Regions from separate parts of the Comamonas kerstersii genome, predicted to be linked through region 2. Evidence: predicted binding sites of a transcription regulator. Region 2 holds the regulator's gene; each other region holds the start of a gene.
The links. Region 2 encodes FNR, which switches genes on or off when oxygen is low (the NO sensors DNR and NnrR bind a similar motif). Its sites were predicted from a motif close to TTGATNNNNATCAA; they were not measured.
Positions count from the first base shown of each region.

Region 1 (3,279 bases), 910 kb from region 2:
GGCCTATGCCTTTGACAGCGCCCAGCACGGCGCGGATCTGTTTGACCTCAAAGTGCAGGGCAATATCTACACCCGCATCATGAACCCTACGACCGATGTGCTGGAAAAGCGCGTCGCAGCGCTGGAAGGCGGTATTGCGGCGCTGGCCGTGGCATCGGGCATGGCCGCCACCACCTACGCCATCCAGACCATTGCAGAGGCCGGCGACAACATCATCTCCGCCAGCACGCTCTACGGCGGCACCTACAACCTGTTTGCCCATACGTTCCCGCAGCAGGGCATTGAGGTGCGCTTTGCCGATCCGCGCGATCCGGCCAGCTTTGGCAAGCTCATCGATGCCAAGACCAAGGCGGTGTTTATTGAGTCCATCGGCAACCCGCTGGGCAATGTGACCGACATCCGCGCGCTGGCCGATGTGGCGCACGCCCACGGTGTGCCACTGATTGTGGACAACACCGTGCCCTCGCCCTACCTGCTACGCCCTATCGAATTTGGTGCAGACATCGTCGTGCACTCGCTCACCAAATACCTGGGCGGCCACGGCACCAGCGTCGGCGGCGCGATTGTGGACAGCGGCAAATTCCCCTGGGCAGCGCACAAGGAGCGCTTCAAGCGTCTGAACGAACCCGACGTCAGCTACCACGGCGTGGTCTATACCGAAGCCCTGGGCGAAGCTGCCTACATCGGCCGCGCCCGCGTGGTGCCGCTGCGCAATATGGGTGCGGCCATCTCGCCCCAGAATGCCTTCCAGATTCTGCAAGGCATTGAAACCCTGGCGCTGCGCATGGACCGCATCTGCGACAACACCCAGAAGATTGCTGAAACCCTGCAACGCCATCCCAAGGTGGAATGGGTGCGCTACGCTGGTCTGAAAGACCATCCCGACCATGCCATCGTGCAAAAACAGTCTCAGGGCCGCGCTTCGGGCATTCTGTCCTTCAGCCTCAAGGCCGAGGATGCGCGCGCTGCCGGTGCCCGCTTCCTGGATGCACTGCAGCTGTTCACACGCCTGGTCAACATCGGCGATGCCAAATCGCTGGCCACCCACCCTGCCTCCACCACCCACCGCCAGCTCGACGCCGCAGAGCTGGCCAAGGCTGGCGTCACCGAAGGCATGGTGCGCCTATCCATCGGCATTGAGCACATCGACGATTTGCTGGCTGACCTGGAGCAGGCGCTGGATAAAGTCTGATCACCAGCCACGGCATCCACAAAAACCGTCCACATTGGTGGACGGTTTTTTTATTCTCCACAGGCAAAAAAACCGCTGTGCCATACAGCACAGCGGTTTGAAAGCCCTTGGAGGATGCCTGCTTAGAAGCGGTAGCCAACGCCAACGCCGATCAGTACGGGGTTCAGCTTGAGTTTGCCCATGTCAACAGCACCATTTCCAGCTGTCACCTTGGTGTCCATGTAGACCTTCTTCACGTCAAAGTTGAGCGACCAGTTCTTATCCAGCGCATAGTCGAAACCAACCTGCAGAGCACCGCCCCAACTGTGGTTTTTCACTTTCCAGCCAATACCTGCTGTGTCCTTTTGGCTAGAGAAACGGGTGTAGTTAATACCAGCGCCCACATAAGGCTTGAAAGCGCCAAAGTTGGTGAAGTGATATTGGGCTGTCAGCGTAGGAGGCAAAGCCTTCAGCGTACCGATCTTGGCATCACCCGCTTTCACATCCAGCTTCTGTGGGTAGGTCAGAATCAGTTCTGCAGCGATATTAGGTGTGAAGAAGTAAGTGATATCGACTTCAGGAATGGTCTTGTCCTTGACGCTCACACCCTGAGCATGCGCAGCGCCACCATTGTGGAAATCGATATTCACAGCACGTGCACGGATTTGCCACTTGCCATCTTGCTGCTGCGCCATTGCAGCACCGGAAGTCAACGCACACAGAGCGGCTACAGCCAGCAGAGTCTTTTTCATAATGGGTATTCAGTTAGTGAACCCGGGGACAGCCCCCGTACAGCCATTGCATCACCGCGATGCACAGCGCCGTTTGCCCTAAGTCAAAAGCCAACCCCAGACATTTCAGAAATGACTGAAATGCTGCTCAAAAGCAACATTTCGTTAGCACCTGCTCACTGCTTTGACAAGGCACTGCCCTGCAGCATCCATTGCTGAACGTAGCGTTGATGCAGGAACGGTGCGCAAGCAAGTGATCTGTTGCAGCTCACCAACACACTTGCCACAGTTCAGCTTCCTCAAGGTTTTTCGTAATAGGGCTGAGCAGCCTCACTGAGCAAACTGGGCTGCAGGCTCATGACATAGGGCAAGCCCAGAAAATTGCGCCAGCCGCTCCAGTCCGCCTGCGTGATTTTTCCGTCATTGTCTGCGTCTACAGGCACAGATGGCTGCGCATACAACTGGGTTTTGCCGCTCGACTGCTTGAAGGCCTGCGCTTTTTTCTCTGTGCTCAGCACACGTCCTGTCTGCACATCTGTGGCCACCATGGGCGCCCCCACAAAGCCCTCCTTGATGACATAGACCGACCGATAGCCCTGCCCTGCAAGCTTGGGGTCTACAGACAGATCAGGCCGCGCCAGCAGGTTGGCGGCCTCTGCGGCACATGCGGCATTGCGGCACAGCACTGCAATAGGCGCATCCTTATAGGGCAGCACATCCACCACGGCCTGCCAGAAATCCGCTGCACTCATGCGCACTTCACTGCCCGGCACCACGCCATAGCGGCATTCGCTGCCATCGTCCGACCGGATCTGGGCTTGCTCTGCACCACTGGGGTGAGGCTGGCACTGACGGTAAATGCGTGGATAAGGCACATGGAAGGCCCCTTCCGGATGGCCCATGCGATATTCCGTGGCATCGCGCACATCCAGCAAAGCCATGCGCTGCGAAGCAGGCAGCTGCGCACTCACATAGGCACGCGCGGCGCTGATGTCTGCGGCATAGTGACGTTCAGGCGCATAAAGCACAGTCGCCGCCGTCGTTGCGGTCTGCGTCTGCGCTTTACCGCCATAGAAACCTTTGACATATGAGCAGCCAGAAGTCAGCAACGCTGCACCTAGGACGCCCATCAGGGTCGTCCACTTCAATGAGTGAGAGAGCATGGTGAATGGATCCAAACCAGAGCTGCATGCACACGCATGCCTCTGAACACAAAGACACGCATCATAGATGCGCGGCCTTGGCTGCCAAGCGTGGGGCTGGATAGCTTTCACACAACATTCAGCAGCGAGAAGCGATCGCCCGCCTAGAATGACTCGACACACCAGAACAGAGGATGACAAGCTTATGAGCAGTGTTTCCCCTTCCCCTGCCGAA
Region 1 covers NZ_CP020121.1:3,417,314-3,420,592, forward strand. The annotation lists gene B5M06_RS16030 (O-acetylhomoserine aminocarboxypropyltransferase/cysteine synthase family protein) at 1-1,192, shown strand, start outside; gene B5M06_RS16035 (OmpW/AlkL family protein) at 1,315-1,923, opposite strand; gene B5M06_RS16040 (rhodanese-like domain-containing protein) at 2,202-3,065, opposite strand; gene gcvT (glycine cleavage system aminomethyltransferase GcvT) at 3,250-3,279, shown strand, end outside.
Region 1: a site for FNR is predicted at 1,997-2,010, ahead of B5M06_RS16035 (OmpW/AlkL family protein). Genes of this name have one in related genera too.

Region 2 (3,279 bases):
GCACGGCGCAGCATGTCATCACGCGAAAGCGCCAGGCCACGCACGATGGGCAGACGCCCCTGATCGAGCAGGTCGTAATACTCTTCCAGCGTCTTGGCATTCTGGCTGTAGGTGGCCCCTACGCGACCAATGGCCGAAACACCCAGTGCAATCAGATCGCAGTCAGGCTGTGTGCTGTAGCCCTGGAAGTTGCGATGCAGGCGACCCTGGCGCTTGGCTACGGCCAGTGAATCTTCAGGCAGGGCAAAGTGGTCCATGCCCACGTACACATAACCAGCCTCCATGAAACTGTCCAGCGCCGCAGCCAGCATATTGACCTTGTCCGCTGCTGCAGGCAGATCCGCCTGAAGAATGCGACGCTGAGGCTTGAAGCGCTCGGGCAGATGTGCATAGGCATACAGCGCAATACGATCAGGGCGCAGCTCGGCCACTTGCTGCAGCGTTCTAGCGAAGGACTTTTCATTTTGCTTGGGCAGGCCGTAGATCAAGTCCACATTGATCGACTCAAAGCCCAGCTCACGTGAAGCGGCCACCAGATCAAACACCTGCTCGGCAGGCTGCTCACGGTGCACCGCTTTTTGTACATCCGGGTCAAAGTCCTGCACCCCAAAGCTCAGGCGGTTAAAGCCCATGGCCTTGAGGGCGGCCAGACGCTCACGTGTCACAGTACGTGGGTCAACTTCAATGGAGTACTCACCCGCTTCATCAAAGACAAAGCGCTGGCGCAGCATGTCCCACATCTGCACCAGTTGCTCGTCCGAAAGAAATGTCGGCGTTCCACCACCTATGTGAAGCTGGCTGACCAGCTGACCTCTTCCACAATGGGCCAGATGCAGATCCAGCTCCCGCTCAAGATACTGTAGGTACGTGACCGCACGCTCGTGGTGCTTGGTGATGATCTTGTTGCATGCACAGTAGTAACACAAAGAGTTACAAAATGGGATGTGCACATACAGCGACATTGGCGACTTGGCCGCTGCAGAAATTTTGCGTTGCTTTAATGCCAAGATATAGTCGCTATCACCAAATGCCTCAACGAACCTGTCCGCAGTAGGATAAGAGGTGTAACGAGGTCCTGGCACGTCATAGCGACGCAAGAGTTCCGGGGTGACTGCAGTCATGTTTTCTTCCTTAATGCTGCAACTGTGCAGCAAGATGGCATGCACACTCTTGACATGAATCAAGCACTCACCATAAGGGAAGTGTCAGAATTTGACTGAAATCATTCGAGATACATAGCAAGCGCCCGATAGTCCCCGTTTATTGACATCCAACTTTTAATTCTGGCCTTTACACCCGTGTCTACCTCGTGTTCAGGCCTTGCGTACATGACTCCACCAACCATCAAAGTAACCTGCTCCAATTGCAACCTGCGTGAACTGTGCATGCCCGTCGGTTTAAATGACCAGCAGCTGCAGCGCATCGACGACATTGTGGCTACGCGCCGCAAAGTCAAGCGCGGGATGACACTGTTCCGCAACGGAGAGCCTTTCACGTCGCTGTATGCCATCCGCACGGGCTTTTTCAAGACATGCGTAGCCACCGAAGACGGACGCGATCAGGTCACAGGTTTCCAGATGGCGGGAGAGATCATCGGGCTCGATGGCATCGTCAATGACCACCACACCTGCGATGCAATCGCACTGGAAGATGCCGAAGTCTGCGTGATGCCCTTTGACAGCCTCGAAGAGATCTCGCGCGAGGTTACAGCCCTGCAGACGCACGTACACAAAGTGATGAGCCGCGAAATCGTGCGCGAGCACAGCGTCATGCTGCTGCTGGGCAGCATGCGCGCCGAAGAGCGTCTGGCGGCCTTTATTCTGAATCTGGTGCAGCGCCTGCATGCACGCGGCTTCTCCTCGTCAGAACTCATTTTGCGTATGACCCGCGAGGAAATTGGCAGCTATCTGGGTCTGAAGCTGGAAACCGTCAGCCGCACTTTCTCCAAGTTTGTGGATGAAGGCTGGGTCGAAGTGAAGCAGCGCCACGTTCGAATTCTGGACACTGCCGCCCTGCAGCGCCTGGTCAACAGCCAGCACGACTGCAACAAGCAGCTGTAAACTCAGCCAGCCTGCGCTCTCACACACCCAAACGCCCACTGCATGCTGTGGGCGTTTGCTTTGGGTGCGATGCCAGAGCATCTACACCGCATAAAAAATAGCGGCTAGCGCTTGATTTATCAGTATTTCAGATACAAAAGTATCTCAAACACCCATAAAACAAGCGCTAGCCGCTCCTCTTTTTAAGAAGCTGCAAGTATCACTTGGGTGTCAGATCAGGCAAATCTTCATCAGGTGTAACAACATGGTTGCGCACGGCGCCTGCAGGCGCCAGGCTTTTTTCCAGCTTCTGGTTGATATTCAGCCCCTCCTGGTAGTAGTTCGGATCCACCACAGGGTCAGCGCCATCCATGGCAATCATGGCCGTCACAACGCCTGCCACCACGACGATGGCAGGGCCTGCCAGCACCATCCATACATGGCCATACTTCCACCACGGACCGGATGCTGACTCCACTTGTTTTCCTAGCTGGGACATTTCGAACACTCTCTTCCTTCAACAGAAAGTGTGCACAGCAACGCCATGCACACTACAGGATCATTTTTAGCGCGGCACGAGGAAGACAGATTTCTCCGTCACATGCCCTTGGCCACTTTGCGCTGCGATATCAAACTCAATGGCGTGTGAGCCAGCGCTGGCCGCACCGTAAGGAATCTGCACTCGCACCGCTACGCCGCGCGTCTGTGCAGGATCAACCTTGACGGTCTGCCCTTCCACCAGCTCAATGCCTTGAATACCCTGCACCGACACCTTATAGGTCTGCGCTTGCTCGGTCGCGTTCATCACCTGCAGACGATACACATTTTCGAGCTTGCCGCCTGCAACAATGCGTGCCAGTGAAGCGCGGTCACGGATGACGTCCACCTTCAGCGGTTCTCTGATGGCCAGACTGATGGCCATGGCCGCTGCCAGTGCCAGCAAAATGCTCGAATAAATCAGCACCCGTGGACGTGCAATGCGTTGCCAGATCTGTGCGCTCTTCCAGCCTTGGTTCACCGCATTCTGGGTGGTCAAGCGCACCAAGCCACGTGGATAGTGCATGTTATCCATCACGCTGTTGCATGCATCGATGCACAGGCCGCAGCCAATGCACTCGTACTGCAGGCCGTTGCGGATATCAATACCCACAGGGCAGACCTGTACACACAGCTTGCAGTCAATGCAGTCACCCAGTCCTTGCGCCTTGTAGTCCACATCTTTCTTGCGGGGGCCGCGCTG
Region 2 covers NZ_CP020121.1:2,507,035-2,510,313, reverse strand. The annotation lists gene hemN (oxygen-independent coproporphyrinogen III oxidase) at 1-1,121, opposite strand, end outside; gene fnr (fumarate/nitrate reduction transcriptional regulator Fnr) at 1,329-2,060, shown strand; gene B5M06_RS11735 (FixH family protein) at 2,260-2,538, opposite strand; gene ccoG (cytochrome c oxidase accessory protein CcoG) at 2,605-3,279, opposite strand, start outside.

Region 3 (3,279 bases), 880 kb from region 2:
TGCAGGCCTTGCGAGAACTTCCATAGATAGGCATCGCCTTCTTCGGGCATGACGTGCACTACCATGCGGCCGGAGCCGCGCTTGAGGGCCACCTCAATGGCTTCAATGGCGCGCGCACGTTCCACGCGGCTGAAGCGGAAGCGGTCGGCCACCACGTCCAGCACCTTGATTTTTTCGGGTGGGGTGGCCTTGGCTTTCTTGCCTTTGCTCGGGATTTCTTCAGCCGCGTGCGGGCGTTCCACCTCTCGCTCGGCCTGGATCTTGGTAAAGCCGCTGGCCGACAGCCACTGCTCCACCTCTTCCTGTGTGGTGTTGGCTGGCATTTCCACGGGGAAGGTCAGCGCAATGCGTGGGTCACCGGCTTCAACGCAGCGCTGCTGCAGCTGGCTGTAAATGGTTTCCACCGTGTCGTGCTGCACGGGCAGGCCGGTTTCCTTGTCATACAGACGCGCGGCGCGTGCGAACAGGAGCTTCAAGTGGTCGTTGAGCTCCGTCATCGTGCCCACGGTGGAGCGGGAGTTGCGCACGGGGTTGGTTTGGTCAATGGCAATCGCAGGCGGCACACCTTCGACGCGGTCCACGGCCGGCTTGTCCATACGGTCCAGAAACTGGCGCGCATAGGCGCTGAAGGTTTCGACGTAGCGGCGCTGTCCCTCGGCAAACAGCGTATCGAACACCAGGCTCGACTTGCCCGAGCCGCTCGGCCCGGTGACCACGGTCAACTCGCCGGTGCGAATGTCCAAGTCAACGTTTTGCAGGTTGTGCTGGCGGGCGCCACGGATGCGAATCAGGCCTTGGGTCATGGTGTACTGCGCGTAGAAGAGGCTCACAAGGAAAGCGGCCGGTCATTCTAGGCAGGCTGGCACGACCTGCTGGTTTTAAGGGTAAGCTGGCGCGGTCTTTGCTTGATTGCGGGTGGCATCGGGAAGTTTTGGAAACATCTTTCATGCGATGCCGGGCATGCAGGGAAACGGGGTGCTCAGCTCGCCCAGAGCGAGGGGCAGCACTCTGGCACGCTAAAAACCGCAGCTATGACGAGGGTTTTTGACAGCGGGTGTTGTCTGCATACACTGTGGGGATTGACATCTGTCAAGTCTTTTCATTATTTCAGTATTTCCTGAATAATCAACGATTTACGTTGGTTTTGACAGTTGTCAAAAGTTTGATTCGTCCACCGGGAATTCCTGAAAAACATCACGATGCACTGCGTTGCATCAAAAGACTTGGGTGGGAGTCGTTGGGGAGGAGTACATTCGGCGGGTTTTGTAATCCGCGTTTATCCCTAACAGCGCGCATTTTTCGCGTTTACAGCATGCCTAAATCTACGGAAACCCGCGGGCCATTCTGGCTCGCTGCGGCAGCTTTGGCGGCAACTCTTACGGGTTGCAGCAAGGCCGTCGTGCTTAATCCCGCAGGGGACATCGCTGCCCAGCAAGGTGACTTGGTGGTGACTGCCACTTTGTTGATGCTGGTCATCATCGTTCCTGTGATCCTGCTGACTTTGCTGTTTGCCTGGAAGTACCGCCAGGCAAACACTGAAGCCGAGTATGACCCTGAGTGGCACCACTCGACCACCCTTGAGATGGTCATCTGGAGCGTTCCTCTGATCATCATCATCGTGCTGGGCACGATCACATGGATCAGCACTCACAAGCTGGACCCTTATCGACCACTGGATCGTATTTCCGCCACGCAGCCCCTGAATGCCGAGGTCAAGCCTCTGGAAGTTCAGGTGGTGTCGCTGGACTGGAAGTGGCTGTTCTTCTACCCCGAGCAAGGTATTGCGACGGTGAACGAGCTGGCTGCACCTGTGGACCGTCCTATCCTCTTCAAGCTCACTGCCTCCAAGACCATGTCGGCCTTCTATGTGCCTGACCTGGCCGGCATGATCTACACCATGCCTGGCATGGAAACGCAGCTGAATGCGGTGATCAACAAGGAAGGTACCTACAAGGGTCTGAACTCGCACTACAACGGTGCAGGTTTCTCGGGCATGACTTTCAAGTTCCTGGGTCTGAACAACGAAGGCTTTGACGCCTGGGTGCAAAAAGCCAAGGACGAAGGCCAGGCGCTGGATGCTGCCAAGTATCTGGAACTGGTGAAGCCCAGCGAACGCAATCCTGTGACACGCTTCTCTTCCGTGCAGGACGGTCTGTATGACCGCATCCTCAACATGTGCGTGGAAGAAGGCAAGATGTGCATGAGCCAGATGATGGAGATCGATGCCAAGGGTGGCGCTGCCTACATGAAGGCGGCCGGTCTGAATCTGCCTCAGGATGTGTGTTCTGTGGAAAACGCGGACGAAGTCGTTGCCCTTCTGGAGCAGCGCCCCGTGCAGCAATAAGCAGTTAACGGCTGGAAAGCTGGCACAGGCTGGCTTTCCGGTCATTTAGCAAGAGACCAATATGTCTGAACCAACAACGTTGCCCAACGATCCGCTGCTCGGGCGGATCAGCTGGGAATCCATACCGATGGCCCATGAGCCCATCGTGCTGGCGACTTTTATTGCCGTGGTGCTTGGTGGCTTGGTGGTGCTGGCTGCACTGACCAAGTTCAAGCTGTGGGGTCCTCTGTGGCGTGACTGGATCTGCTCGATCGACCACAAGAAGATCGGCATCATGTACATCATTCTGGGCCTGGTCATGCTGCTGCGCGGCTTTGCCGATGCGGTGATGATGCGTATCCAGCAGGCCATGGCTTTTGGTGACAGCATGGGCTATCTGCCCCCTCACCACTATGACCAGATCTTCACCGCACACGGTGTGATCATGATTTTCTTTGTGGCCATGCCTCTGGTCACAGGTTTCATGAACTACCTGATCCCTCTGCAGATCGGTGCGCGTGACGTTTCCTTCCCTTTCCTGAACAACTTCTCGTTCTGGATGACCGCCACCGGCGCGATTCTGGTGATGGTTTCGCTGTTCCTGGGTGAGTTCTCCACCAATGGCTGGCTGGCCCTGTCGAATCTGGGTAACCAGAATCCGGGCGTGGGCATGGACTACTACATCTGGGCGCTGCAGCTCTCGGGTGTGGGTACGACGCTGTCGGGTATCAACCTGATCGTCACCATCGTCAAGATGCGTGCCCCTGGCATGAATCTGATGAAGATGCCTGTGTTCGTGTGGACATCGCTGTGTACCAATGCCTTGATCGTGGCTTCCTTCCCGATCCTGACTGCGGCGCTGGCCCTGATGACCATGGACCGCTACTTCGGCACACAGTTCTTCACGAACGAGCTGGGCGGCAACCCCATGCTGTACGTGAACCTGATCTGGATCT
Region 3 covers NZ_CP020121.1:1,629,868-1,633,146, forward strand. The annotation lists gene uvrA (excinuclease ABC subunit UvrA) at 1-803, opposite strand, end outside; gene cyoA (ubiquinol oxidase subunit II) at 1,313-2,344, shown strand; gene cyoB (cytochrome o ubiquinol oxidase subunit I) at 2,406-3,279, shown strand, end outside.
Region 3: a site for FNR is predicted at 1,080-1,093, ahead of cyoA (ubiquinol oxidase subunit II). Genes of this name have one in related genera too.